DNA from 2 places in the Denitratimonas organivorans genome. Region 2 is predicted to be linked to the other one. Evidence: predicted binding sites of a transcription regulator. Region 2 holds the regulator's gene; the other holds the start of a gene.
The links. Region 2 encodes sigma-54, which starts transcription at its own class of promoters, with help from an activator protein. Its sites were predicted from a motif close to TGGCACGNGCNTTGC; they were not measured.
Positions count from the first base shown of each region.

Region 1: the regulator sigma-54 is predicted to act here: its motif matches at 2,314-2,328, upstream of glnA (type I glutamate--ammonia ligase).

Region 1 is NZ_JBBHDV010000007.1:157,469-171,799, forward strand. It holds gene WDB66_RS09455 (DMT family transporter) at 1-832, shown strand, start outside; gene glnA (type I glutamate--ammonia ligase) at 860-2,269, opposite strand; gene WDB66_RS09465 (diguanylate cyclase domain-containing protein) at 2,501-4,450, opposite strand; gene WDB66_RS09470 (PA2169 family four-helix-bundle protein) at 4,601-5,047, opposite strand; gene WDB66_RS09475 (undecaprenyl-diphosphate phosphatase) at 5,258-6,100, opposite strand; gene WDB66_RS09480 (hypothetical protein) at 6,107-6,367, opposite strand; gene WDB66_RS09485 (YbhB/YbcL family Raf kinase inhibitor-like protein) at 6,368-6,994, opposite strand; gene WDB66_RS09490 (YheT family hydrolase) at 7,092-8,093, opposite strand; gene WDB66_RS09495 (lysophospholipid acyltransferase family protein) at 8,090-8,875, opposite strand; gene WDB66_RS09500 (hotdog fold thioesterase) at 9,011-9,442, opposite strand; gene WDB66_RS09505 (YkvA family protein) at 9,445-10,059, opposite strand; gene WDB66_RS09510 (phospholipase D-like domain-containing protein) at 10,232-12,184, opposite strand; gene WDB66_RS09515 (YceI family protein) at 12,181-12,768, opposite strand; gene WDB66_RS09520 (SixA phosphatase family protein) at 12,775-13,257, opposite strand; gene WDB66_RS09525 (hypothetical protein) at 13,254-14,331, opposite strand, start outside.
Region 2 is NZ_JBBHDV010000002.1:293,137-307,467, forward strand. It holds gene hprK (HPr(Ser) kinase/phosphatase) at 1-953, opposite strand, end outside; gene WDB66_RS03625 (PTS sugar transporter subunit IIA) at 1,111-1,584, opposite strand; gene hpf (ribosome hibernation-promoting factor, HPF/YfiA family) at 1,625-1,948, opposite strand; gene WDB66_RS03635 (RNA polymerase factor sigma-54) at 2,125-3,558, opposite strand; gene lptB (LPS export ABC transporter ATP-binding protein) at 3,576-4,295, opposite strand; gene lptA (lipopolysaccharide transport periplasmic protein LptA) at 4,295-4,825, opposite strand; gene lptC (LPS export ABC transporter periplasmic protein LptC) at 4,794-5,378, opposite strand; gene WDB66_RS03655 (KdsC family phosphatase) at 5,375-5,929, opposite strand; gene WDB66_RS03660 (KpsF/GutQ family sugar-phosphate isomerase) at 5,932-6,954, opposite strand; gene WDB66_RS03665 (BolA family protein) at 7,117-7,347, shown strand; gene murA (UDP-N-acetylglucosamine 1-carboxyvinyltransferase) at 7,367-8,626, shown strand; gene WDB66_RS03675 (dodecin family protein) at 8,704-8,907, opposite strand; gene WDB66_RS03680 (DUF3108 domain-containing protein) at 9,096-9,830, opposite strand; gene purN (phosphoribosylglycinamide formyltransferase) at 9,843-10,505, opposite strand; gene purM (phosphoribosylformylglycinamidine cyclo-ligase) at 10,505-11,542, opposite strand; gene WDB66_RS03695 (DUF8605 domain-containing protein) at 11,688-12,725, shown strand; gene WDB66_RS03700 (AI-2E family transporter) at 12,791-13,984, shown strand; gene hda (DnaA regulatory inactivator Hda) at 13,981-14,331, shown strand, end outside.

The DNA.
Region 1 (14,331 bases), on a different contig from region 2:
GGAACTGGCGTTGCTGGGCGCGATCTGGGGTGCGTCGTTCCTGTTCATGCGGGTGGCCGCCGACGATTTCGGCCCGGTGCCGCTGGTGTTGCTGCGGCTGGCGCTGGGCGCGCTGTTGCTGTTGCCGTTCCTGTGGCGTGCGCGCGGCGCGTTTCCGCTGCGGCTGTGGCCGCTGCTGACCTTGATCGGGGTGATCAATTCGGCACTGCCGTTCATGCTGTTCGCCTGGGCCGCGCAACGCGCGCCGGCCGGCGTGGGCGCGATCGCCAATGCCTTGACGGTGCTGTTCACTGCGCTGGTGGGCGCGATGTTCTTCGGCGAGAAGATCGGCGGCCGCCGTGCGCTGGCATTGCTGATCGGCTTCATCGGCGTGGTGGTGCTGGCCAGCGGCAAGATCGCCGGCATGAGCATCGGCTGGGCCACCGCCGCCGGTGCGCTGGCCTCGCTGCTGTACGGGGTCGGTGCCAATCTGGTGCGGCGCCATCTGGCCGGACTGCCGGCCGCGGCACTGGCGGCGGCCACGCTCGGCGCTGCGGCGTTGGTGACACTGCCGTTCGCCCTGCTCACCTGGCCGACGCAAGCGGTGCCGGGCGTATCGTGGTGGTCGGCGCTGGCGCTGGGCGTGCTGTGCACCGGTTCGGCCTACGTGCTGTATTACCGGCTGATCGCGCGCGTCGGCGCCAGCCGCGCCTCGACCGTCACCTATCTGGTGCCCCTGTTCGGCGTCGGCTGGGCCTGGTTGTTGCTGGACGAACCGCTGACCTGGCCGATGGCGATCGCCGGTGGCCTGATCCTGGGCAGCGTGGCGATCAGCCAGCGGCGCGGCAAATAGCGCCGGCGCTGGCTGATCCGGCACCGGTCACAGCCCGTAGTAGAGGCTGTATTCGAGCGGGTGGGTGGCGGCGCGGAAGCGGGTGACCTCCTGCATCTTCAATGCGATGTAGGCATCGATGAAGTCGTCGCTGAAGACCTCGCCGGCCTTGAGGAAATCGCGGTCCGTATCCAGCGCTTCCAGCGCCTGGTCCAGCGAATGGCAGACGGTCGGGATGTTCTTCTCTTCCTCCGGCGGCAGGTCGTACAGATCCTTGTCGCTGGGCGCGCCTGGATCGATGCGGTTGCGGATGCCGTCCAGGCCGGCCATCAGCAGCGCAGCGAAGGTCAGATAGCCGGACTGCATCGGGTCCGGGAAGCGCATTTCGATACGTCGCGCCTTGGGGCTGGCGACCCACGGAATGCGGCACGAGGCCGAGCGGTTGCGGGCCGAATAGGCCAGCATCACCGGTGCCTCGAAACCGGGCACCAGGCGCTTGTAGCTGTTGGTGGAGGCATTGCTGAAAGCATTGATCGCGCGCGCATGCTTGAAGATACCGCCGATGTACCACAGCGCCATCTGGCTCAGTCCGCCGTAGCCTTCGCCGGCGAACAGGTTCTGCCCGTCGCGCGACAGCGACTGGTGCACGTGCATGCCGGAACCGTTGTCGCCGACCAGCGGCTTGGGCATGAAGGTGGCGGTCTTGCCGTTCTGGTGCGCGACATTCCTGACCACGTGCTTGAGCGCCAACAGTTCGTCGGCCTTCTTCACCAGCGAGTTGTACTTGACCCCGATTTCGCACTGGCCGGCATTGGCCACTTCGTGGTGGTGCACTTCCACTTCGATGCCGATGCTTTCCAGCACCTTGACCATTTCCGCGCGCAGATCGTGCAGCGAATCGGCCGGCGCCAGCGGCAGGTAGCCGCCCTTCACACCGGGGCGGTAGCCGGTGTTGCCGTGCGCGTAGTCGCGCGAGGAATTCCAGTGCGCTTCCTCGGATTCGATCTGGAAGAAGGTGTGGCCCATGTCGTTGGCCCAGCGCACCGAATCGAACACGAAGAACTCCGGCTCCGGCCCGAAGAACGCGGTATCGGCGATGCCGCTGGATTTCAGGAAGGCCTCGGCGCGGCGCGCGATCGAGCGCGGGCAGCGGCTGTAGGCCTGCATCGTGGCCGGCTCCAGCACATCGCAGACCAGCACCAGGGTGGGATCGACGGTGAACGGATCCAGATAGGCGCTGTCCGGATCAGGCAACAGCACCATGTCCGATTCGCTGATGCCCTTCCAGCCCGGAATCGAGGAACCGTCGAACATCTTTCCATCCTCGAACAGCGCCGGCTCCACCACGCGGATCGGGTAGGTGAGGTGGTGCTGGCGGCCGGCCATGTCGGCAAAGCGCAGATCGACGAACTCGACGGCATTGTCGTGGATCAGCTGCTGGATCTTTTCATGGGACATCGAGGCGGTTCCTGAAAATGGGTGGAAAGGTCGGGAGATGCATGGCAAGACTTGTGCCAAAGCCGTGCCAGGGCCGAAAACGGCTTGGACATGCCGTTTTCATGCGCTTTGTGGGGCATCGGTAGGGATCAGGCTTGAATCGGGACGCACTGCTACGGTGCGTTTTTTCAGTTTTGCTGCACCATGGTGGTGCACTTATCGCAACACCGGCCAGACCACTGCGGTGACGGCTCAGGCCACACGCAAGCTGGTTTCAACCCGGTTGCGGCCCGATTCCTTGGCCCGATACAGCGCCCGGTCGGCCTGTTCGATCAGGCCTTCCAGCGTGGTGGTGCTGTCATCGGCCGGACGCGCGGTGACGCCGATGCTCAACGTCACGGCTGGCAGTTCCGGTGCGCGCCAGGCTTCCACCGCGGCGCGTGCCTGCTCGGCAAAGCGGCGGGCATGCTCCAGATCGTGGCCCGGCAGCACCAGCAGGAATTCCTCGCCGCCGTAACGCGCCAGCAGACCGCCCTCGGGCACCTGCGTGACCAGCACCTGCGCCACCTGTTGCAGCACGCGGTCGCCGGTGGCGTGGCCGTGCTGGTCGTTGACCGATTTGAAGCGGTCCACATCCAGCAGCAGCACCGCCAGCGCCCTGCGCGCGACGATCTCGCCGGCCAGCATCGCCAGCACCTGGCGGCGGTTGGCCAGCCCGGTCAGGGTGTCGGTATTGGCTGCCACGGCGAGCGTATCGACGCGCGCCTGCAAGGCCTCGTGCGCCTGGGTCAGCGCCAGCCGGTTGCGTTTCAGTTCGCGGTTGCTGATCGCAAGTTCGCGGCTGATCCGGCGGCTGCGGCCAAAACCCCAGGCCAGCAACAGCGTGGCCAAGGCCAGCCCGAAACTCAGCGCAAATCCGAAACGGCGCTGCTGGGCCTGGCGCGCCAGCCGCAGCTGCTGGATCTCGTTTTCGTGCGTCAGCAGTTCGATCTGGCGCGCGTTGTCGGCGGCCTGATGGCGGTATTCGATCAGGGCCACGCGCCGGTTCATGTCGCGCCCGCTGAGCTGGTCCTGCAATTCCAGCGCGGTTTCGGCCAGACGCAGCGCGCCGGCCTGATCACCGCTTTCGCGCAGCAGCGGGATCACCAGACGGTAGGCATCGAGCATCTGCGGTGCATCGTTGGCCGCTTCGTAATTGGGCAGGGCCTGGGCGAAGCGTTCCAGCGCCACGTCGGTATCGCCTTGCTGCAGCGCGACCCGGCCAAGCGAGAACATCGCGTCGGCGGCGGTGCGGTCCTGGGTGATTGAACGGCTCAGATGATGAGCTTCTTCCAGCATCTGCCGTGCTTCGTCCAGACGCTCCAGCCCCAGCAGCGCCCGGCCGCGTTCCAGTGCGCTGTAGGCCAGTCCCGGCACGCTGCCGCTCTGCACCGCCAGCGCATACGAACGTGCGGTGTAATCCAATGCGTCCTGGTGCCGGTCGTCGTCATTGGCCACGCGCGCCAGGCTGCCCAGCAGCGCGGCGGCGCGCATCGGATCAGGCAGGGTCAGGGCCTTGTCCAGACCGCGTTCCAGATGCTCGCGCGCTTCGGGCAGATCGTTCATCCGGTGATACAGCAGGCCGAGATAGTGATAGGTGCGGTCGGTCGGCACATCGGCGCCGCCACGCTGCAATGCCAGGGCCTCGTCCAGCGCGCCCATCGCCTGGGCGAACTGGCCGCGATTGAGCAGCACCAGGCCCAGATGGGTCAGCGCGGTGCCTTCGCCATCGTGATCGCGCAGCACGCGGAACCCTTCGATCGCTTCCTGCAGCCCCTCTTGCGCTTCGGGCAGCAGGCCACGGCGGCGATCCAGCAGGGCCAGCTCCATCCGCGCATCCGAGGCGATGCGCAGATCCATATCGCGCGCGGCATCGGCCAGGCGCTGGCGTTGCAGGCTTTCGAAAGTGTCGTAGCGGCCTTCCTGGAAGGCCAAAGCCGCCAGCGCTGAACGGGCCTGATCGATGGCGGCAGCGTCTTGCCGCTGGTCGGCCTCATGCAGCAACTCACGCCAGATCCGGCCGGCGGCAGCGGCATCACCGTTCCACAGTTGCGCCCAAGCCTCGCCGACCCGGGGATCGGTGCTGGAAGCGTGCACTGCAGCGGCCGGCAGCCACAGCAGGGCCAGCACCAGCGCCATACCTGGTCCACGGCGGCGTGCCACGCGACATCCTCCCGAAACCGTCAATCCAACCATGGTAAGGGGTTCATCGCGTGATCGCAGGCGGCTTGCCGGCACAGTGATCCGGCTCACATCCTGATGCCGATAGGGCGCAGCGGCCACCGGAACGGCATCCCGGTGGCCGCAGGCGTGTCAGGCGGCGCGTTCGACTTCGCGCTTGAGCGCACGCATCTGGTCGTGCATCGCGCGCACCTGCGGCAGGTGCTGCTGGGCGATGGCGCGCAGTGCCGCATCCTCGGATACCGCCAGTGCATCGCGGAAGGCTTCGAGGATGCGGTCCTCGGATTCTTCCAGCTGTGCGATGTAGCGGGCGTCCGGGTCGCGACTCATGCTGGCGCGCAGGTCGGCATAGCCCTTGCGCAGCGTACCCATCACGGTTCCGCCTTCGGTCGGCGTCTCACCCAGACGGGCGACGTGCTGTCCCAGGTCGGTGACGATCGCGCGCTTGCTCGCCGCCATGCGCATGAACAGCGCCCGGTAGCCGGCGTTGTCGGTGTTCTTGGCGGCATCATCGTAGAAGGCGATACCGTCGTTCAGCACTTCGATCAGTTCGTTGAGGTTGGTGGTGGTGCGGGTCATGGCGTTCTCCTTGGATATGGGACGAAGCGAGACCGGCCGTGCCGGAAACTCCCCTGTCCCACAGCAGGACCCGTGCCAGCGTGCGAAAGCCACGTGCAGCGCGGCTTTCGCCCGCTTCTCCTGCACCTGTCCCCTTACCGGATCGCGCAACTTGCAGGGCACACCAGTGCGCCATCCTGCATCCTGCACCGCGCCGTTGCGGCGCAGCCATCAGCGCAGCAGGAAATACCAGGCCAACACCGCGACACCCAGCAACACGCGGTAAATCGCGAACGGCGCGGTGCCGATGCGGCGGATCACGCCAAGGAAGAAATGGATCACGAAAAGGCCAGCCAACGCCGCGATCGCCGCGCCCAGCAGCATGTCGCCGATGCCATCATCCAGCGCATGCCGCGTCTGCCAGACCGCGTGCGCGGTGGCCAGCACCATGACCGGAATCGACAGCAGGAACGAATAACGCGCCGCCCGCGCCCGATCCAGCCCGAGGAACATGCCGGCGGTCATCGTCGCGCCTGAACGCGACACGCCCGGCATCAGCGCCAGCGCCTGGGCGCAACCGATCAGCACCGCGCGCCGCATCGAAAGCCCGGTGAACAGTTCGCCGGCCGGCCCTTCCAGCTGCGCCTGCGTGGCGGGCGGATGGCGGCGCGAATAGCGGTCCGCCAGCCACAACAACACACCGAACACGATCAGGTTCAGCGCGATCGTCACAGGATGCCGCAGCAGCATCGCACCTGCATCGCCCAGCGCCAGCCCGACCAGCCCGGCCGGAATCGTCGCCAGCGCGATGCCGAAGGCCAGACGCTGGGTCGGGCTCAGGCGCTGGCCCGGCCGCCAGGCCAAAGTCTCGCGCACCAGCTCCCAGACATCGCGGCGGAAATACAGCATCACCGCCAGAAGGGTGCCGAAATGCAGTGCCAGATCGAAGCTCAGGCCCTGGTATTCCCAGCCGAACAGCTCGCTGGCCAGCACCAGATGGCCGGAACTGGAAATCGGCAGGAACTCGGTCAGCGCCTGCAACAGCGCCAGGATCAGGATGTGGACGAAATCCATGCGGAATCAGTCCCGCTGGCCGGCAGCGCCGGCAGCGCCGGCACCACGTTCGGCGATGTCGAACATCGCCCGCCCGATCTGGCCCAGCAGCACCGCCAGCAGCGCCAGTGCGACGAGAAACAGGCCCTGCACCCCGCCCGGCTTCAACGTCGCCATCGCCCAGACCGCCAGCGGCAGCGACACGCACAGGCCGAGCCAGCCGACAACGCTGAACAACGCCGCGATGAAGCGCCCGGAACGGTAACGGCCCGCGCCTTGCGCGCCCACTCAGGCCACCGCCGGGTTCAGGCTGTAGGTGCCGTACAGCACCGCCTCGCCCAGCACATGCCCGTGCATCGCCGCCATCACCTGACCGGCGGTGAAGGACTGCGGCAGCTCCAGACGCGCCACATCCAGCGCGAACAGGCGGAAGAAATAACGGTGCACGATGGCATCGTTGAACGGCGGGCACGGGCCGTCGTAGCCGTGATAGCGGCCTTCCATGTCCGGATCACCGGCGAACCAGCCGGTGTAATCGTTCAGCCCCTGCCGCACACCGCCTGCCGCCGCGCCCGGCTTGCCGCGCGCGGTCACGCCCTGCGAATACGCACCGGCCTCGATCTGCCGCACCTCCGCCGGCACATCGACCAGCACCCAGTGCACGAACTCCACCCGTGGCAGATCGGCCGGCACCGTGCGCCCGGCCTGATTGACGTCATCGGCGCGCGAGGGTGCATCTGGATCCACACACAACAGCACGAACGAGGCCGTGCCTGCGGGCACGTCATCCCAGGCCAGATGCGGATTGCGGTTGTCGGAAAGCACGATCGGCTCGCCGCCATCGCCAGGCCGACCGAAGGCGAATTCGGCCGGAATCGGGCCGCGCGCGGGGAAACTGTTGCTGTGGATTTTCATCGCCCGGATCTCCTTGTTGCAGGCATCGGTCTCAGGAAAAGTTCGGCACCGCCCGGCGGCGCAGCCGCATAGCCTATCGGCAACGCCGGATGACTGCTCAATGCGCGTCGACAGCCTGCATCAGGCGCGTGGCGATCCAGTCCTCGGCAAAACCATGCAGCCGGTAGTTCTGGATGAAACCGCAGTGGCCGCCGCAGCCGGCGATCTCCAGATGCGCATGCGCGGGCAGCCGCAGGCGGTGGAAATCCTCAACCGGAATGATCGGATCATCGGCCGCGGTCAGGATGCTGACCGGCACCGACAACGCCGCCAGCCGCTCGCCTTCGATCGAATAGCCGTCCAGATAGTTCTCGACCGTGCCGAAATCGGTATGGCGCTCGACCAGGGTGCGGGTCAGGCCGCGCACCCCGCCGCGGAAATCCTCGCGCGCAAACTGGAAGGCGTCCGGATACAGCGCCTGCTTGCGGCGTAGCGAGCGGGTCCACTTGAGCATGAAATACTGCTGGTAGAACCACGGCGCCGACTCGATCGCCAGCATCCCGGCACGCGGGCTGATCACCGGGCACACCGCCGCCGCATGCAGCAGTGGCAGCCCGGCCTGTGGCGCCTGCAGCGCGACCCGCAACGCGAAATTGCCCCCGAGCGAATAGCCGGCCAGCAGCAGCGCCCGCTGCGGCACGCGCTGCGCCAGATCGCCGATCGCGCCGACCACCTCGTCGATCAGGCAGGAATGGAACAGGCCCGGATTCAGACCATGGGTATCGCCGTGATCGCGGAAGTGCAGCCGAAACACATCGAAACCAGCGTCCAGCAGGCGCGCACCGGTGTGCAGCACATAGTTCGAATCGACCCGGCCTTCCCAGCCGTGCAGCAGCACCACCAACCCGCGTGCGCTGCCGGCCTGCTCCTGCGTAGTCAGAAACCCCTGCAAACGCACGCCGTTGCCGCCATCCAGGATCAGCTCGCGCGCCTGCGCTTCCAGCCGCTGCGCAGCCCGGCGCGCGGCGAATTTGCGCAAGCGGCTGGAGGCCAGCACCGATTGCAGATGCCGGTTGCGCAGCAAGGCCGGCGGCTGGAACGCGGCGGGCAGCGCGCTCATGAAGCCATCGCCCCGATGATGCGTTCGCGCGCCTGTTCGGCCAGCCGGCGGCGGCCTTCTTCACCCGGCATCACCGGCGGCAGGAAATGCACTTCGGCCACGCGCCCGGGCTCGCCCAGCAGGCGCAGGAAGTTCTGCAGGAAATTCTCGCCGCGCGCGAACGCCACGGTGGTCTGGGCATTGCCGCCCTCGCCATAGCGCAGCGCCACCGGCTGCACCGGCACCTGGGCCTCGAACGCGCACTGGAAGATGCGCGCATGGAAAGTGCGGACCTCATCGCCGCCGGTGGTGCCGCCTTCCGGGAACACGCCCACCGCCTGGCCCGAATCCAGCCGCCCGACCATCATTTCCAGCACCCCGTTGAGCGAGGCATTGCTGCCGCGGGTGTGATAGATGGTGCCGGCGCGGCTGGCCAGCCAACCGATCAGCGGCCAGCGGTCAATCTCGGCCTTGGCCACGAAGCCGACCACGCGCTGGCTGTGCACCAGTTCGATGTCGATCCACGAGACATGGTTGGCGACCAGCAGATGCGCGCCGCGCAGCGGCTCGCCGATGCGGCGCACGCGGAAACCGAAGATGCGCATCAAGCCACCGGACCAGGCCCGGATGACCCGGTGATCGACCCGTTCACCGTCCAGCGTCCAGCGCGCGGTGAAGCGGTTGATCAGCAGCAGCGTCGGCGGCAGCCCGAGCACGATGTGCAGCAGCAGCAACGGCACGCGCAGGACGTAGCGCAAGGGCCGCAGCGGATCGCGTTGCATCGGTACAGGCACCTCGATCATGAACGTGGACCAGAGACAGGACCGCAATACGATACCGGCTGGTTTGGAGCATTCCATCCAATCGCCGCTGTCGGCAGCGCTGATCGGTTCAGCCGGCGCTTGCGGCATGCCGCAAGCGGGGCCATCAGTCCGGTATCAGCGCCGGCGCGGCACCACTGCCAAGGTCAGGCGCGACACGCAGGTCAGGCGCCCGGCCTCGTCCTCTATCCGGATATCCCACACCTGGGTATTGCGCCCCACGTGCAGTGCACGCGCGGTGCCGGTGACGCTACCTTCGGTCACGGCGCGGATGTGGTTGGCGGAAATCTCCAGCCCGACCGCCATCGACACTTCCGGATCAAGGCACAGGTTGCCGGCCACGCTGCCCAGGGTTTCGGCCAGCGCCACCGAGGCGCCGCCATGCAGCAGGCCGAACGGCTGGCGGGTGCGCGCATCCACCGGCATCGTGCCGCGCAGCCAGTCCTCGCCCTGCGCGGTGATACGGATGCCCAGATGGCTCACCAGCGAATCGGCGCTGCTGGCGTTGAGTTCCTCCAGCGATGGCTGCCGCAGGAACGGACCCGCCATGGTCAGCGCACCCGGAAGATGCTGGGGCGCCAGCTCGATGCGGCGTAGTTGCGGCGGCTGGCATAGCCGCTGGACGCGCCGTAACCGGCGCCGAAATCACGCTCGCGGCGCTGATGCATGCGGTTCTGCAGCTCCACGCGGCGCGACTCCAGCCAGTCGGCAGAACCCACGGTGGCCGGATCCAGACCAAGGCGACGCGCTTCGGACTCGCGGAAATCGCAGAAATCGTCGTACGCATCGATCTCGTGCTTGAGGTCGCGCACGCACAACTCGATCATGATCGCGTCGTCCAGATAGCCCAGCACCGGCACCGAATCGGGGATCACATCGGCCGGATCGGCGAAGTACACCAGCGCCGCGAGCACGCGCTTGCGGTCTTCCTCGCTCAGCGACCAGCCCTCATCGCGCACCATCGCGATCAGGTTGTCGAGCTTGGTCAGGCGCTGGGAAATGAAGTCCGGCACCGGCGTGGCCTGGGCCTGCTTCAGCAGCTCTTCGCCAGCCCGGATGATCTCCTCCTGGCTCTTGTTGGCGGCGGCCTCGGTGGCACCGCGCTGGGCGGCGACGAAATGCTCGAGATCCTGATCGCTCAGCTCGAACGAAATGCTCAAGGGCATGGGGAAGTCCTGCTTACGACGGGAGGAAGCCGCCAGCCTAGCGAAGCGGGCGCGAGAGCGTCAATGTCGGAGGGGCGGGGATTGGGGAATCGGGAATGGGGATTCGTAGAAGCGGGCGGTGGCGAGCGTGTCGCTCTTGCCAATCCCGAATCCCGAATCCCGAATCCCACGCTCAAAGTATCGGCGCCAGACCGGCGCCGAAGGCGGTCAGGACGCGGGTGTAGATGGTCTTCAGCGGGACATCCACTTCCGGGAAGTCGCCGACCGGTTCGTAGCAGTCGAGGAACTTCGGGTCATCGCGCGGCACCGGGGCGCAGCCGGGTTTCATCTGCCAGCTGGTGGCGTAGCGTACCGGCCAGATGTCGAACAGCGGCAGCGCTTCGAACAGTTTGCCGAAGCTGTAGTTGAGCCCGGACAGCACCGGCGGTTTGGGCCGTGGCGCGATCACCCAGGCGTTGTCTGGCGTGGCGTCGGCGAGGATCTCGCTGGCCAGTGCGCGGGCGAAATCCGGGTCGTAGACGATCACCGCGCTTTCGGTATTGAGCCGGTCCGAGCGCGGATCGAAATTGTGCGTGCCCACCAGCGCGATGCGATCGTCGATGACGATTGATTTGGCGTGCATGCCCATGCGGATGCCGGTCCGCGCCAGCGGCACGCGCCCACTCAGCCCGCTGCCGCGCGCCGCCGAACCGGACGATCCGAAGGCGCGGCGCGATTCGGTCGCATGTTCGCCCAGGGTCGGCGCCGGGCCGCCGGGCACCATTCCCTGCGCCAGATCCGGATCGATCGGTGCGCTCGCCGGGAATGGTTTGTACTCGTAGATGTGCAGGCCGAAATCGCGCAGGTAGCGGCGCTTGTACTTGTGCGAAAGCGCGTACACCGGGAAGGCATCGGTCGCGGCCAGGCTGTTGGTCGAGACGATGATGCGCGGTGGATGCTCGCGCTCCTGCAATTCGCGGAAATTGCGTTGCGCGGTACGCGAGAACACCAGGTACGGGGTCTGCAGCAGGATGCGCTCGCGCGCGCTGTTGAACAGCCCGAGCAGCTGGCCGGAAAGGTCCGGCTCGCTCGGATGGTTCGGTTCCAGCGCCTTGTTCGGCCGGTCCGAAACAAAATCCACCGGCCCCACGACATGCGCGCGCTGCACCAGCCGCTCGGCCACCGCCTGCGGATCGTCGGCCTGTTCCGAGGCAAATGCGACACGCGCGGCATTGTCCAGCTGCGCGGTATCCGGCAGCGCCGTGCCGCCCTCACTGCTGGCCAGACGGCGCCGTACATCACGCAGCGCCCCCACCGGCACCGCGCGCTTGTGGCGCCAGAAGATGTTGAACGACTCCTGCATCTGCGCCGCCGCCGGGCCGGCTACGACGATGTCGCGGTCGCGGTAGTTGAAGGCCGGGTCCCAGTCGAAATAGCGGTCCTGGTAATTGCGCCCACCGGTGATGCCGATCACCCCGTCGACCAGCAGCAGCTTGTTGTGCATGCGCTGGTTGAAACGGGTGAAACAGCACAGCACCCCGGCGGCGAATTCCAGCGGCCCGGTGGTGGCCTTGCCGAAGGTCGGGTTGTACAGGCGCAGCTCGAAATTCACATGCGCGCGCGCCAGCGCGGTGACCAGTTCCAGATCGTCCACGCTGTAGAGCTGGTCCAGCAGCACCCGCACCTTGACCCCGCGCCGGGCTGCGGCCAGCAGTTCCTGCAGAATGAAGAAACCCGAATCGTCCTGCGCGTAAATGAAGCTCTGCATGTCCAGCCGCTCGCGTGCGGCGCGGATCAGGTTGATGCGCGCCAGCAGCGCGTCGTGGCCGCTTTCCAGCAGCACCAGGCGGTGGCTGGGCGCCTCCGGCGTGCTCTGTTGCAGCGCCTCTTCGGCCAGGTCGTACAGCGCCGACGGCCGCGCGCAATGGTCCGGCAACATGCAGTCCACGCGGCTGTCCTGCAGCGCCCGGACTTCGCTCTGCGCGGCGCGGATTTCCTGACGGGTCGGCATGCAGGCGCTGAGCAGGAGCAGCAACGCGCATACCAGCAGCAGCCGGAACCCCACGCCCGCATGCGCTGTGCCACGCAGCGCCGGCATCGGCCCGCGCCGGCCGGTGCGGACCGTGTTGCGGACCGCGATGTTCATGGTGCGGCCCCGGTGTCGGCCGCAGCCGCTTCCAGCAGGCGTACCGAGAAGTCCAGATGGACGGTGTCGCTGAGCGCGTGCTTCTTCGCATTCATGCCGAAGTCGCTGCGCGACAGCTCGCCGGTGGCCCGCACCGCGCAATCGAAGCCGGGCCGCGTACAACTGGCCGGTTGCAGTTCGAAGCGCACCGCGCGGGTGACGCCTCGCAGGGTCAGCTCACCGGCCACCTCGCCGCCGGCAAGCAACTGCTGCGGCAACACCGGCTCGGAACGGAAACGGATCCACGGATGGCGTGCGACATCGAAGAATTCGGCCGATTGCGCCCAGCTCACATGACTGGCGCGGCCCATCTGCAGCGCGCGCGTGTCGATGCGCACATCCACCGTCATCGCACCGTTCTCGCCACTGCCTTCCACCACACCCTCCAGTACCGGAAACGTGCCCTCGATGCGCTTGAGCCAGATCGGCCGGATCCAGAAACTGGCGCTGGCCTGGGCGGTGTCGATCACGTGCACGCGCGGCTGCGCCGCTGCTGGGTCGACCACCAGCCCCAGGCCCAACAGCAGCGCCCAGCTAGCCCACATCGGGCATCAGGGTGACCAGAAGGCCACGAGTTCGGCCGATCCGGGTTCGATCGGGCCGCTGGCCGGCACCCGCAGCAGCGCGATGCTGGCCGGCGGCATGCCGCGGTATTCGCCGGAGCGGCCGGTGGCCAGCAGGGCCACCAGACTTTCCAGCCCAGGGTTGTGACCGACCAGCAACAGAGGACCGGCATCGGAGTGGTCTTCCAGCACATCGATCAGTTCGCCGGCGGTGGCTTGGTAGATGCGCGCCTCGTGGCGGGTGTCGATGTAGCCCAGATGTTCCAGAACGATCTCGGCGGTCTGCCGGGTGCGCAGCGCAGGCGAACACAGCACCCGCGCCGGACGCGCCTGATCGGCCAGGAAGGCAGCGGCGGCTTCGGCCTCGGCGCGGCCGGTTTCCGACAGCGCGCGGCTGACGTCATCCTGAGCAGCCTCGGGCGCCAGCGCATGGGCATGGCGCAGCAACAACAGTTCGCGGAACCCGCTCATGGACGCACCTCACCGATGGGAATGACCGGTACATTGCTGCGGTTCCACGTGCCCTGCAAGGGCGACGGCAACGTGATCGTGGTGTTGATGCGGCCCTTGGCCGCGCCATCCCAGTTCAGTACCGCATTGCCGGCCGGCTGCTTGCGCGCATTCCAGTCCGGGTAGTACGGGCAGCCAGGGCAGTGCGGGCGGTGACTGTCGAGCGGGCCATCGCCGGTCACCCAGCGCGGATTGCCGGCGGCGTCGTACAGGTAGATCAGCATGATGTCCTTGTCGACACCCCCCAGGTGCAGGCTCTCCACATCCAGCCCCCAGCCCGACTGGCTGGGTGGATACCAATGCTGGGTATGGTCATTGCCGGCACGCGCCACGCCATCGCTGGTCAGACGCAGCAGTTCGGCGCCGCTGCTGCCATTGTCCATGCGCCAGGCGAACATCAGGTTGGTCGCATCGATGCGTGCCACATGCGCGCTGCCGGCATTGCGTATCTGCGTGGATATCGTCGGCAATGTGGCCTGATTGGTGACATGCAGGATCGGGGTGCGCAGCAGATTGTCCTGGTACTCGCCGACGATGTTGTACCAGGCCGGGGTGTGGTCGGCATTGGCGGTGTACCAGACACCTCCGAACGGATAATTGTTGAAGCCGTTGCCCGAGCGCTGCGGGTTGTAATAGTTGCCGTCGCGGGTATCGATCTGCGTGATCTGCGCCGGGCAGCTGCTGACCGTCTGGCAGTTGTCGCGTACGCTGCCGATGGCATGGCTGCTGGATTGCACACTGTGGCTGCCGCTGGCGGCGGTGGCGATGTAGTCCAGCTTCAATGGCGTGCCGCAGGCGGTATCACTGCGGATCGCCAGCGGCAGATTCACCGTGGTGCTGGCACCGGGCGCGATGGCCGGCAAGTGCACGGTCGGCGCTTCCAGGCGGAAGGCCGGGCTGGCCATCGCATCCACCACCTGCGACGGATACACACAGATCGCGCTCTGTGCCGGCGTGGTCGACTCGTTGCTGACGCAGGACACGCTCAGCGGATCGCTGCCGGCCGCGTCGATGATGCCGATATGGGCCCAGGCA
Region 2 (14,331 bases):
GTCCTGGGCTCGCGTCGCATCTGGTGGGCTTGGCGGTCGATGAAAGTCTGGGCGGCGTCGAAGCCGCGGCTCTTGAGCACATGGGCGCGCACCGCGGCTTCGGCCAGTACTGCCAGGTTGCGGCCTGCGGCCACCGGCAGGGTGATCTGCGGGATGTCCAGATCCAGCACCCGCCGGGTGCCGACATCGCCGTAGAGGCGTTCCATTTCACGTCCTTCGACACTCAGTGTCTCCTGGCGTTGCAGGTGCACGATCAGGCGCAGGTACTTGTTGCGTTTGACCGCGGTATCGCCATACATCTCGCGGATGTTGAGGATGCCGATACCGCGCACTTCGAGCAGATCCTGAAGCATCTCTGGGCAGGTACCGTCGAGCATGTCCGGCGCGATCTGGGTGAACTCGGGAGCGTCGTCGGCGACCAGGCGATGACCGCGCGAGATCAGCTCCAGTGCCAGTTCGCTCTTGCCCAGACCGGATTCGCCGGTCAGCAGCACGCCGATCGAATGCACTTCCATGAATACCCCGTGCAGCGTGATGCGTCGCGCCAGCGCGCGTGCCATGTGGTACTGGAAGTAGGTCAGCAGTTCGTGCCCGCGCCGATCTGAAATCCACAAGGGCGTGCCGGACTCATTGGCGGCGTCGCGCAGATCGTCGGGGATGTCGCGGTTGCGCGCCACCACCAGTGCCAGCGGCGTGTCATTGACGATGCGTGCCAGGGTCTCCCAGCGCTGGCGTGGATCCAGGTCATCCAGATAATTCAGTTCCTCGCTGCCGACGATCTGCACCTTGTTGGCGTGGATCGTGTTCAGATAACCGGCCAGCGCGGGGCGACGTGCGAGGTGCTCGCCGGATTCCAGCACCCGCTGTTCTCCATGCTGGCCAGCGACCCAGCGCAGCGCGAGGCGATGCTCCAGTTGGTCGAAGAGTTCGCGGGCGGTGATATGGGTCGGGATCGACATGCGGGTGCGGAGGGCAGGATGACGGATCCAAGTATGGCGCCGGGGCGCGGCAAAGTCCTGACGGCCCGGCGTTCGGGCCGGGCATCGGGCAAGGATCAGTATCGCAGTTGCCGGGTTGCAGCGCGGTTGCTGTCCGCCTTGCGCAATGGCCTCAGGCGGCCAGGTGGGCGAGTTGCCAGTCCGACAGCACGGTGTGCAGTTCGCAGTCGCCGGGGGTATTGCGCAGGCGGGTGCAGAACGCGCTGTCGCTGAACATCTCTGCCAGTTGCGACAGCAGCAGCAGGTGCTGCTGGTTGAAGTGCTCGGGTACCACCAGCGCGAACAGCAGGTCCACCGGGACACCGTCGCTGGCATCGAACGGCAATGGCGCAGCCAGCTGCAGGAACGCGCCGACCGGTGTACTGATCCCGGCCAAACGACCATGCGGAATCGCCACACCGTGGCCCAGGCCGGTGGAGCCGAGCCGTTCGCGGGCACAGAGACTGTCGAAAATCTGGCGTTCCAGTTCGGGGTCGGCTTCGGGCAGCGCCAGGGTGGCGGCAGCCAGTTCGAGCAGGCGTTTCTTGCTGGTGGCACTGGTACCCGCACGCACGCGCGCGGGTACCAGCAGGTCGATCAGATGCATGTTGTGTTGCCCCTGCCAGGCCTACGGCCTGCTTTCCCACTCAGCCCACTTCAGCGGTGCGGATGCTCTGGTCTGAGCGATGCTTGGTGAGCTTTTCCTTGTGTTTGATCACCTGGCGGTCGAGCTTGTCGAGCAACTGGTCGATGGCGGTATACATGTCCTCGGCCGAGGCTTCGGCATGGATGGTGTGGCCGGCGAGATTGAGGGTGGCGTCGACTTTCTGCTGCAGACGCTCCACCGACAGGGTGATGCGGCCATCCATCAGGTCATCGGAGTGGCGGCGCAGCTTTTCCAGTTTGGACTCGATCGTGTCGCGCAACGCGGCAGTGACTTCGATCTGGTGTCCGACAATCTCGATACGCATGACAAACCTCCTGTTGCTGCCTTGCGGCTGATGCTCCGGCAGTGCTGCCGGGCGGGAAACGTGATGCGGTACAGCCATCACGTCGATCTTGTTGCGTGTCCCGGGTCTCTTAACCCAGAGGGCGTTAACTCAACGTAAAACCTGTCTCTTTTCTCTGCATGTGGGCGCGCGTTCGCTCATTCAAGCCGCTGCCTTTCGTTGCTTGACGCAAGGCCCATTGCTTCACGGTATTTTGCCACGGTGCGACGCGCCACCGTGACGCCCTCGCGCTCCAGTTCCTTGACCAGACTGGCGTCGGACAGCGGTTTGCGCGGGTTCTCCTGTTCGATCAGACGGCGGATCATGGCCTGGATCGCGGTGCTGGAGGCGCTGCCACCATCGGCCGTGGCCAGGCTGGATGAGAAGAAGTGCTTGAACTCGAAGGTGCCGCGCGGGGTGTGCAGGTACTTGCGCGTGGTGACGCGGGAAATCGTGGATTCGTGCAGTTCCAGTTCCTCGGCGACCTCGCGCAGCACCAGCGGGCGCATCGCTTCCGGGCCGTAGTCGAGGAATCCGGACTGGTGGCGGACGATGCATTGCGCCACGCGCAGCACGGTGTCGGCGCGGGTTTCCAGGCTCTTGATCAGCCAGCGCGCTTCCTGCAGCTGGCCGCGCAGATAGGCGGTATCGCTCTTTCCGGCCACGCCGATGAGGGATTCGTAATGTCGATTGATACCAAGGCGCGGGCGGCAGCCGGGCCCGAGTCGGACCTGCCAGGTGTCCTGGTGGCGGGTGACATAGGCATCGGGTGTGATGTAGTCCGGTGGCGCCGAGCCATAGGCGGAACCCGGGCGCGGATCGAGCGAGCGCAGCAGTTGCACCGCTTCGTTCATGGTGTCCGTATCCACGCCCAGCTGTGCGGCGAGCCGTTCCGGGCCGAGCTTGGCGAGGGGTTCCAGGTGCTCCTGCGCCAGGCGACGTGCGAGCACGACGACATCGGTGGTGTCGCTGGGTGAGAGTTGCACGAGCAGGCATTCGGACAGCGAGCGCGCGCCCACGCCGAGCGGGTCGAAGCGCTGGATGCGGTGCAGTACGGCTTCGATTTCGTCCAGCTCCACGATGAGGTCGGGATGCAGGCCGTCGCGCAGGGCGTCCAGGGTTTCACCCAGATAGCCGTCTTCGCCGATGGCATCGATCAGCGCCGCCGCGATGGCGTGGTCGCGTGGCGACATCGGGGTCAGGTTCAATTGCCACAGCAGGTGGTCGTGCAGGTCCTGTCCGGTGTCGGCCAGGGTGTTTTCGCGCTCTTCGTCGCCTTCGCTGCCGGGCGCGTTGGCGCGGCTGCCGTAGTCTTCCAGATCCCAGTCCGGGGTATCCAGCGGGTAGTCTTCGGCCTCGTCCCCGGTGGCGGCGTCGCTGCGCTCTTCAGCCGGGCTGTCGTGGCTGTCGTGGTTGGCGGCGGCATCGGGTTCGGCTTCTTCCGGGCGCTCCAGCAGCGGGTTGGATTCGATCGCCTCGGTGATCTCGGCTTCCAGTTCCATGCTGGACAGCTGCAACAGCCGGATCGCCTGACGCAGTTGCGGCGTCAGGGTCAGGCTCTGTCCGAGTTTGAGTTGCAGGGCGGGTTTCACCGTATATCCGTGCCAGATCACATGCGGAAGCTGTCACCAAGGTATACGCGGCGCACGTCCGGGTTGTCGAGCAGTTCATCCGGTTTGCCCTGCGCCAGCACGCCGCCGTCGCTCAGGATGTAGGCCCGGTCACAGATGCCCAGGGTCTCGCGCACGTTGTGGTCGGTGATCAGCACGCCGATGCCGCGGGTCTTGAGGTGGCGGATGATCTTCTGGATGTCGCCGACCGAGATCGGATCGACCCCGGCGAAGGGTTCGTCCAGCAGCATGAAGCGCGGCTTGGCCGCCAGTGCGCGGGCGATTTCCACGCGCCGGCGTTCGCCACCGGACAGACTGGCGCCGCGTTGGTTGGCGACGTGGGCGACCTGGAGTTCTTCCAGCAGCGCGAGCAGTTCGTTTTCGCGCCCCTGGGCGTCGAGATCGTCGCGCAGTTCCAGTGCGGCCATGACGTTCTGGCTGACGCTCAGGCGGCGGAAGATCGAAGGCTCCTGCGGCAGGTAGCCGACGCCGCGACGGGCGCGCTTGTGCATCGGCAGGGCGGTGATGTCGTCGCCATCGAGCACGATTTCACCGCCATCGGCCGCGACCAGGCCCACGATCATGTAGAAGCAGGTGGTCTTGCCGGCGCCGTTCGGGCCAAGCAGGCCGACCACTTCGCCGGCCGCCAGGTGCAGGCCGAAATCCTTGACGACATCGCGCGTGCGGTAGCGCTTGCGCAGGTGGCGGGCGACCAGCATCAGTCCGCCGGCGGCTTGTTCGAAGGCTGGATCGTCAGGTGGATGCGCCCACCGCTGCCGCCATCGCCGGAAATGTGGCCGTTGCGGGTGTCGTAGGTGACGCGCGCACCACGGAAGACGTCGCGGCCCTGATCGATCCGCACCGCGCCGGTCAGCAGCACGGTTTCGCTGGAGGTGTCGTACTGGATGCGGTTGGCCTGCGCCTTCATCAACACGCCGTCGTCGTTTTCCTGCTGCAGCAGGGCAGGTTCGCCCAGCAGCACCACGCGCGTGACATTGCCGTTCTCGCGGCTGACGGTGGCGTGCGCTGCTTCGATCCGCAGCGTGCCCTGGGTGATGATGACATCGGTCAGCAGGGTGTCGCCGTGTTGGGAAATCAGGCCATCCAGGCCGCCGGCGTGCACGTCCAGTGGCTGGTCGCGGTCACTGGAACGTGCCAGTACGGCTCCGCTGGCCAGCAATACGATGCAACCCAGCAGGATCGCCCGCAGCGCAGGCTCAACGACGCGAGGCGGAAACGGGGGTGTCATAGTGGCCGGTGACCTCGTTCAGAAGCTGGAAGCGGCGGGTTTCCATATCGGCACGGAAACCACGGCCTGCAAGTATAGAGTGGGGTGAGGAGAACGTGACCAGCTGTTCGCTGCTGGCGCGGCGGGCCTTGGGGAAGATCGTCAATTGCGTGGTGCGGAAGGCCAGTGGGCCGTCCTCGGCGCTGGCCGGGCCGTCGAGTGCGACATCGCCATCCAGACGCAGCTCCTCGCCATCGGCGGCGGCCCAGGCGCGGTCAGCGCGTGCCAGCCAGGCCTGTTCCTCGTGATCGGGAAAGCGGAAGCGCGGCTGGTCGATCGAGATCGTGCCCAGATGCGGATGCCGGCTCAGCAGCGGGCCGGTGACGCGGAAGGATTCCTGGCCGGCCTCATCCAGCGCGACCAGTTCGAAATCCACGAGGAAATAATCCGAGCGTGGTGGCCCGACCAGCGGCTCGCTGGATTCGGGGCGGTAGATCTGCCACAGCGCCAGCCCGCTGCCGACCGCGGCCAGCAACAGCACGGCGCCGGGAATCCAGTCCGGCAGCCTCCTCATGCGTCGGCGTATTTGCGCAGCAGCTGGGCGCTCTTGCCCTGGGCATCCACGATCAGATCGCACAGTTCGCGCGCGGCACCGGCGCCGCCGGCCTTGCTGGTGATCCAGTGCACGCGTTGCGCGATCCATGGGTGCGCGTTGGATGGTGCCACCGCCAGCCCGACCCAGCCCAATGCTGAAAGATCGGGCAGGTCGTCGCCCATATAGGCGACCTGTTCGGCCTCCAGTGACAGGATCTGGCACAGCGCGCGCAGGCTGGCGAGCTTTTCGTGGCAGCCCTGGTAAACGTGTTTGATGCCCAGTTCGGCGGCGCGCTGGGCCACGATTGCGCTGTTGCGCGCGGTGATCAGCGCCACTTCGATGCCGGATTCATGCAGCAGCTTCAAGCCCTGGCCATCGAGTGCGTTGAAGGCTTTGATCTCGGTGCCGTCGGAGGCCAGCCGCAGGCGGCCGTCGGTCAGGGTGCCATCGACGTCCAGTGCCAGCAGGCGGATGCGAGTGGCGCGTTCGCGCACGGCGGCCGGGACGGTGGAAAGATAGGTCGCAGGCATCGTCAGACCACTCGGGCGCGCAGCAGGTCGTGGATGTTCAGGGCGCCGACCACGTGTTGTTCGTCATCGACCACGATCACCGCGGAGATCTTGTGTTCCTCCATCATCCGCGCCGCTTCGACCGCGAGGCGCTCGGGGCCGATCGATTTGGGCTGCCGGTTCATCACGTCCATGACCGGGGTGGAGCGCAGGTCGGCGCTGGGATCGTCCATCGTGCGGCGCAGGTCGCCATCGGTGAACACGCCGAGCAGGCGGTTGTCGTCGTCGACCACGGCGGTCATGCCCAGGCGCTTGTGGCTCATTTCCATCACTGCCTGGCTCAGCGTGGCGTGCTGGCCGACGCGTGGGATTTCCTCGCCGGCATGCATGATGTCGGAAATGTGCAGCAGCAGGCGGCGGCCGAGGCTGCCGGCCGGATGCGAGCGCGCGAAATCCTGGCTGGTGAAGCCGCGTGCTTCCAGCATCGCCACCGCCAGCGCATCGCCCATGACCAGCGCGGCGGTGGTGCTGGTGGTCGGGGCCAGTCCGAGCGGGCAGGCTTCTTCCTCCACCGCGACATCCAGGTGGATATCCGCGAGGCGGGCGAGGGTGGATTCGGGGCGGCCGGTCATTGCAATCAAGGCATTGCCCTGGCGCTTGATGACCGGGACGATGGTCAGTACTTCATCGGTTTCGCCGGAATTGGACAGCGCCAGTACCACGTCGTGCTCGGTGATCATGCCCAGATCGCCGTGGCTGGCTTCGCCCGAATGCACATAGAACGACGGGGTGCCGGTGGAGGCCAGCGTGGCCGCGATCTTGCGCGCGATATGGCCGGATTTGCCCATGCCGGTGGTGACCACGCGCCCCGGGCAGGCCAGCATCGTGCGGCAGGCGGCAACGAAGGTGGCATCGATCCGCGGATGCAGTGCCAGCAGCGCCTTGGCTTCGTTGTCGATCACGGCGCGGGCGCTGGCGACGATCAGGCCCGGGTTCGGGTCGATACGCCCGGTGGCCTGCGGCAGCGGATGGATATTGGCGTTCATTGTGATGGGTCACTCGATATGCCGCAGCCGCAGGGTTCGGGCTCACGGTCGTTTTGATTTATCATGCCGGGTCATTCTACCCGTGCCCCGGTTCCGGCGCTTGCCGAGGCCGCCGCAGGCAGCGGGCACTCCCAATCATGTTTTCCGTGTCCTAGCTCCCAGATGAATGCACAGCTGATCCGCCAATTGATCGAAGCCGGCCTGCCCGGCGCCCAGGCCGATGTCGAAGGTGACGATGGCGTGCATTTCGAGGCCACCGTGGTCTATCCGGGGTTTGCCGGCAAGCTGCCGCTGGCGCGTCACCGCATGGTCTATGACACGCTGGGCGACCGCATGGGTGGCGAAATCCACGCGCTGGCACTGAAGACCCTTACGCCGGACGAAGCCGGCTGAGCAGGACCGTACACACCCCATGGCAAAAATCCTGATTTCCGGGGGCGTTCCGCTCCACGGCGAGGTGCAGATTTCCGGCGCCAAGAACGCAGTGCTCCCGATCCTGACCGCCGGCCTGCTGGCCGACGGCGCGATGGACATCGGCAACGTCCCGCATCTGCACGATGTCACCACCACGATGGAACTGCTCGGCCGCATGGGCGTGGATCTGGCGATCGACGACCGCATGCGCATCCATCTGGATCCGCGCAAGGCCGACCGCTTCGTGGCGCCTTACGAACTGGTCAAGACGATGCGTGCCTCGATCCTCGTGCTGGGGCCGATGGTGGCGCGTTTCGGGCAGGCCGAAGTCTCGTTGCCGGGTGGCTGCGCGATTGGCTCGCGCCCGGTCGATCTGCATATCAAGGGCCTGCAGGCACTCGGTGCGCAGGTGACGGTCGAAAACGGCTACATCCGTGCCCGCGCCGACCGGCTGAAAGGTGCCCACATCATGATGGACCTGGTCACCGTCACCGGTACCGAGAACATCCTGATGGCCGCCACGCTGGCGCGCGGCACCACGATCATCGACAACGCCGCGCAGGAACCTGAAATCGTGGATCTGGCCAACTGCCTGATCGCGATGGGTGCGCACATCGAAGGCGCTGGCACCTCGCGTCTGGTGGTCGAAGGCGTCGAGCGGCTGGAAGGCTGCCGCTACGACGTGCTGCCGGACCGGATCGAAACCGGCACCTTCCTGGTGGCCGGTGCGATGACCGGTGGCCGGGTACTGACCCGTCGCACCCGCGCCGACACCCTGGATGCGGTGCTGGTGAAGCTGGAAGAGGCCGGAGCCCATATTTCCACCGGCCCGGACACGATCGAGCTGGACATGCGTGGCAACCGCCCGCGCGCCGTCGATATTTCCACCGCGCCGTATCCGGCCTTCCCGACCGATATGCAGGCCCAGTTCACCGCGCTCAACGCGGTGGCTGAAGGCGTCGGCACGATCAACGAAACGGTGTTCGAGAACCGGTTCATGCATGTGCAGGAACTGCAACGGCTGGGTGCGGACATCCGTGTGGATGGGCATACCGCGGTGATCCGTGGCGTGCCGCGCCTGACCGGCGCGCCGATCATGGCGACCGACCTGCGCGCTTCGGCCTCGCTGGTGCTGGCCGGGCTGGTGGCACAGGGCGATACCACGGTCGACCGCATCTACCACATCGATCGCGGCTACGAGAACATCGAGGAAAAGCTCGGCGGCCTGGGTGCGCGCATCCGCCGGCTTCCGGGCTGAAGCGGCCGCTGATCCAACGAAAAAGCCCGGCATCGCCGGGCTTTTTCATGTGGCGTATCGGCACGGGGCCGCAGGCATCACTCCACGACGAAGCTGACCCGCATGTTGACGCGCCACTCGGTGACGGTGCCGTCGGCAGAAGTCACGGCCTTGGTTTCGTTGATCCAGGCACCCTTGATGTTCTTGACCGTTTCGGCGGCTTTCTTCAGGCCCGACTTGACTGCATCCTCGATGCTGTTCGGGGAGGAGGCGGTGATTTCGATGACTTTCGCAATGGACATGGGAATACCTCGCGGTGTGGTTGGTTGGCCATACACAGGATGCCGGGCGCGGGCGGCAGACGGATCAGCGGCCCATGCCGGCCGGATGAGCATACTGCGGCTGGAATGGCTGCGCTGCGTGGGGTGCGGTGCGGCGTTCAGGCGAAGCGGAACGGTGGTGGTGCGGCAGGTGCAAGGGCGGAAGCGCTTCAGCGCCTGCCGCGCTCCAGGTCCAGCAGGCGCATCTCAAAGCTGACCCGGCCACCTTCGCGCTGCAATACGCGTAGTGGCACGCGTTGCTCCGGGTCGAACCAGGTGGTGGTGTGGCGCTGGTCGTCGTCGCGGATGCGTTCCACCCGCCAGGCACGCAGTTCACCGCCGGGCAGGCTGATGGTTTCCTCACCGCCCATGCGGAACACCTGCTCTTCGAGGCGTTCGCGGTCCACGACCGGAAATTCGAATCGCGTCTGCTTCCCCGGTGCCAGCGCGTGCGCCAGTGCCAGGCTCACCGTCTGCCGGTCCAACACACCGGGCTGCGCCGGAAAACGGTATTCACCGCGATGGTCGCGGCTGACGATGTCGGTTTCGCCGCTGCCGCAGTCCACGCTGCGTTCGCGCACCCGCAGGCCGCTCTGGCGATAGCGGTAGCTGATGCACTGCAAGCCTTTGGCGGTTTCGGAAAACACCGAAGTTTCCTCGACCAGCAGGCCGGCCAGCGCGGCCAGGCCCTGGGTGCCTTCGGTGCGGCTGTGCAGACGCCATTGGCCTTCGCCCTCGGCGTTGAGCGACACGGTGGCGCGCCCGGCCGGGGCGCCATCGCGCAGCACTTCGTAGTGCGCCACATACGGTTGCAGCGGCGGTGCTGCGGCCACGCCGCTGGCAGGCAATGCCAGCAGGGTGGCCAGTGCCAGTGCGGGAATCAGATGGCGGAGCGGATGCTTCATCGGGCAGGTTCCTTATTTGTCCGGACCATCTTGGACCAGAACCTTGCCGCGCAGTTGCAGCGGCGCGGCAAGCGGTTCACCGTCCAGCCATGGCTGGCCCTGGTGCAGCTTCAGCCGGCCTCTGGCGAACAGCGCGACGCTGGCCGGCAGCAGATGGTGTTCGCGTTCGAGCACGCGTGCGGCCAGTGTGGTTGGGTCGTCGTCCGCATGCACTGGCACACGGGCCTGTGCGATCACCGGCCCGCCATCGAGTTCGGCAGTGACCAGATGCACGCTGGCACCGTGCTCGGCATCGCCGGCTTCCAGCGCGCGGGCGTGGGTGTGCAGGCCGGGATAGAGCGGCAGCAGGGAAGGGTGGATGTTGATCATCGGCACCGGCAGCCGCGCCAGCGCGACGGCGGAAATGATGCGCATATAGCCGGCACAGACGATCAGGTCTGGCTGGATCTGCATCACGTCGGCAAAGAAGGCCAGATCGAAGCTCTCGCGGTTCGGATAGCCACCCGGCACCAGTGCCTGCGCATGGATGCCGGCGTCGCGCGCGTGTTGCAGCGCGCCGGAATCGGGCTTGTCGGAGAACACGCCGACAATGCCGAAACCGGCGTCATCATCACATGCTTGCAGCGCGGCCAGATTGCTGCCGCGCCCGGATGCCAGCACCGCGACGCGCAGCATCAGCCAATGCGCACGCGGTTGTCGGCGCTGGCCGTGACCACCTGGCCGATCGGGCGGCTGCGCAGGCCCTGCGCTGCCAGCGTCTGCTGGATCGCGCTGCTGTCTTCGGCCGTGGTGATGACCACGAAACCGATGCCGCAGTTGAAGGTGCGCCACATTTCACGATCGCTGATGCCGCCTTCGCGTTGCAGCCAGTCGAACACCGGCGGCAGCGTCCAACTGCCGGCATCGACTTCGATGCCAAGCCCCTCGGGCACCACGCGGATGATGTTTTCCTCCAGCCCGCCGCCGGTGATGTGCGCCATCGCATGCGGCGCGTGTGCGGCGAGCAGTGCCAGGACCGGTTTGACGTAGATCGTGGTCGGCGCCATCAGCGCATCGTCCAGGCGGGTGCTGTCCAGCATCAGGTCCGGCGCCGCGCCGCTGCGTTCCAGCACGCGTCGGACCAGCGAGTAGCCGTTGGAATGCGGGCCGCTGGAATCGATGCCCAGCAACACGTCGCCGGCGCGCACCGCGCTGCCGTCCAGCAGCTTCGACTTTTCCACCGCTGCGACGCAGAAACCGGCCAGATCGTATTCGCCAACGCCGTACATATCCGGCATCTCGGCGGTTTCACCACCAATCAGCGCACAGCCGGCGCGCACACAGCCTTCGGCAATGCCGCCGACGACCTGCGCGGTGGTGTCGACATCGAGCTTGCCGGTGGCGAAATAGTCGAGGAAGAACAACGGTTCGGCGCCCTGCACCAGCACATCGTTGACGCACATGCCGACCAGATCGATGCCGATGCTGTCGTGGCGCTGCCACTGCTGCGCGAGCTTGAGCTTGGTGCCGACGCCATCGGTGCCGGATACCAGCACCGGTTCGCGGTATTTGCCGGACAGATCGAACAGCGCGCCGAATCCGCCCAGCCCGCCCATGACCTCGGGCCGGAAGCTGCGCTTGACCAGCGGCTTGATGCGATCGACAAGGGCGTTGCCGGCGTCGATGTCGACTCCGGCGTCGCGATAGGTGAGCGGCGGCTTGGCGGCGGTCACGAAGGGCATCCTGCGGGGAAAGAGGCGCAAATTGTAGCCGTTCGGGCGGCTGCGGACCGCCCCCCGGGCGCATGCCTGCGTGCCCGCATGGACGCTGCGGGCACCGATACGGCAACATGCGCCGGTGCTTTTCAAGGATGCGGCGATGCGAGTTTTTCCACGATGGCTGGCCGGTGTGTGGCTGCTGCTGGCCGGTTTTCCGCTGCTGGCGCAGGAACTTGCCCTGTACGAAGGCGAAGTGGCGGTGCCCAGCCAGTCCGAATCCGACCGCAACGCGGCGCTGCCGCAAGCGCTGGCGCAGGTGCTGGTCAAGGTCGGTGGCGACGCCGCGTCGGCGGCTGCGGCCGCTGATGCCGATGCTGCGTCGTTGTTGCAGCAGTACCGCTACCGCCAGGACATGGTGCGGGTCGATGGCGTGCCGCAGTTGCGCCATTACCTGATCGCGCGTTTCAACCAGGCCGGGGTGCAGGCCTTGCTGGCCTCCGGTGGGCGCAGCGCGCTGCCGGCGCAACGTCCGCAGCCGATCCTGTGGTTGGCGATCGATGATGGCAGCGGCGCCCGCATCGTGTCGCAGGACGCGGCCGCTGCGGTGGCGCCGCTGACGTCACGCGCCAATCAGCGCGGCCTGCGCGTACGTTTGCCCAGCTATGACGAGCTGGACCGCAGCATCGTGCAGCCGCACGATATTCCCGGTGGTGAAACCTACGCCGTGGACAATGCTTCGCGCCGTTACGGCGGGCCGGTGCTGATCGGCTGGTTGCGGCGTGGCGAAGGCGGCTGGATCGCGGACTGGCGCCTGCGCGAGGGCGAGAGTGATATCGGCCGCTGGCAAACCCGGGATCCGCAGGCCGCCACGGTGCTGGCCACAGGTGCCGACGGTGCCGCCGATGCCTGGGCGCAGCGCTATTCGCAGATGGTGCTGTCTGGCCCGGCCGGGCGCTATCCGGTGGTGATCGAAGGGCTGTCATCCGCGCGTGACTATGCTGGCCTGATGCAGATGCTCGGGCGCCAGCCGATCGTGCGCGGGATCGTGCCGCTGGCGCTGGTCGATGACCGTTTGCAGTTGGAGCTGGAGCTTTCGGCCGGGGTGGAAAGTCTGGCACGGCTGCTGGACAGCAGCGGCCTACGGACCGAAACCCTGGGTGATGCACAGACGCCCAGCGTGTTCACGCGCCGGCCCTGAGGTCACCCGGAGCGCACGGCGGCGTCATTGCCGCCGGGCTTCAGGAAAACGCACTGGAATCAGACATGACCGATACCCACAAATGGCAACTGCTGGCATTGACGGTGCTTCTGGGCGCCGTGCTCTGGCTGCTGGGACCGGTGTTGACACCGTTCGTAGTCGCCGGGCTGCTGGCCTACCTGGGCGATCCGATGGTGGACCGGCTCGAACGCCTGCGGCTGTCGCGTACCGCTTCGGTGGTGATCGTGTTCACCCTGATGACGCTGGCGCTGGTCGGCGTGGTGTTGCTGCTGATCCCGATGCTGGAACGCCAGATCAGCACCCTGGTCGAACAGTTCCCGCGCTACCGCGAGTGGTTCACCGAGATCGCGTTGCCGTGGGTCAGCGAGCGCACCGGATTCGATCTGGAAGGGCTGGACGTGGGCAGCCTGTTCGAGATGCTGCGCCAGCACTGGCAGCAGGCCGGCGGGGTAGCGGCCACGGTGCTGGGCGGGTTGTCCAAATCCGGCATGCTGATCATCACCTGGGTGGTGAATCTGGCGCTGATCCCGGTGGTGACGTTCTACCTGCTGCGCGACTGGGACGTGATGGTGGGCAAGGTGCGCGATCTGCTGCCACGCCCGATCGAGCCGACGGTATCGCGCCTGGCGGCCGAATCGGACAGCGTGCTGGGCGGCTTCCTGCGCGGCCAGCTCAGCGTGATGCTGGCGCTGGGCACGATCTATGCGGTCGGGCTGTGGATGGTCGGCATCGATCTGGCGCTGTTGATCGGCATGATCGCCGGGCTGGTCAGTTTCATCCCGTATCTGGGTGCCATCGTCGGTGTCGGCATCGGTCTGATCGCGGCGCTGGTGCAGTACGGCGACTGGACCCACGTGATTCTGGTGGGCGTGGTGTTCGGTGTGGGCCAGGTGCTGGAAAGCGTGGCCTTGACGCCGTTGCTGGTCGGGGACCGCATCGGCATGCATCCGGTGGCGGTGATCTTCGCGGTGATGGCCGGCGGCCAGCTGTTCGGTTTCATCGGCGTGCTGGTGGCGCTGCCAGTGGCGGCGGTGGCGATGGTGCTGCTGCGCTATCTGTACCAGCGCTATACCGCCAGCCGGTTGTATGGTGGCGAACCGGGATTGAAGACGCCGGTGCCGCCGGCGGATACCGCTGAACTGGCCAGCTCGCTGGCCGGCCAGGACGCCGCCGGGGACGAACCTGCCGCCACGGTTCCGGTGACGGATGGCGCGAACCCGGAAGAGCGTCCGGCGTGAGCGTGACACCGCAATTGCCGCTGCTGTTGCGCGGCGGCCCCGAACAGCGATTCGATACCTTCGTGGGCAGCCCGGACGCGTTGGCCTTGCTGCGCCAGATGGCGGCAGGCGGCGTGCCGGCGGTATTCCTGTCCGGGCCGGCCGGCAGCGGCAAGACGCATCTGGCGCTGGCCACGGTGCAGGAGGCGGCGGCGCAGGGATTGGCGGTGCAATATGTGCCGTTGCGCCATGCCCGTGGCCGCGCCGCGAGCGCGCTGGCCGGGCTGGAACGGCTCGGTCTGGTGGTGCTGGATGATCTGGATGCGCTGCTGGGCGAACGCGAGGACGAGATCGCGCTGTTCCATTTC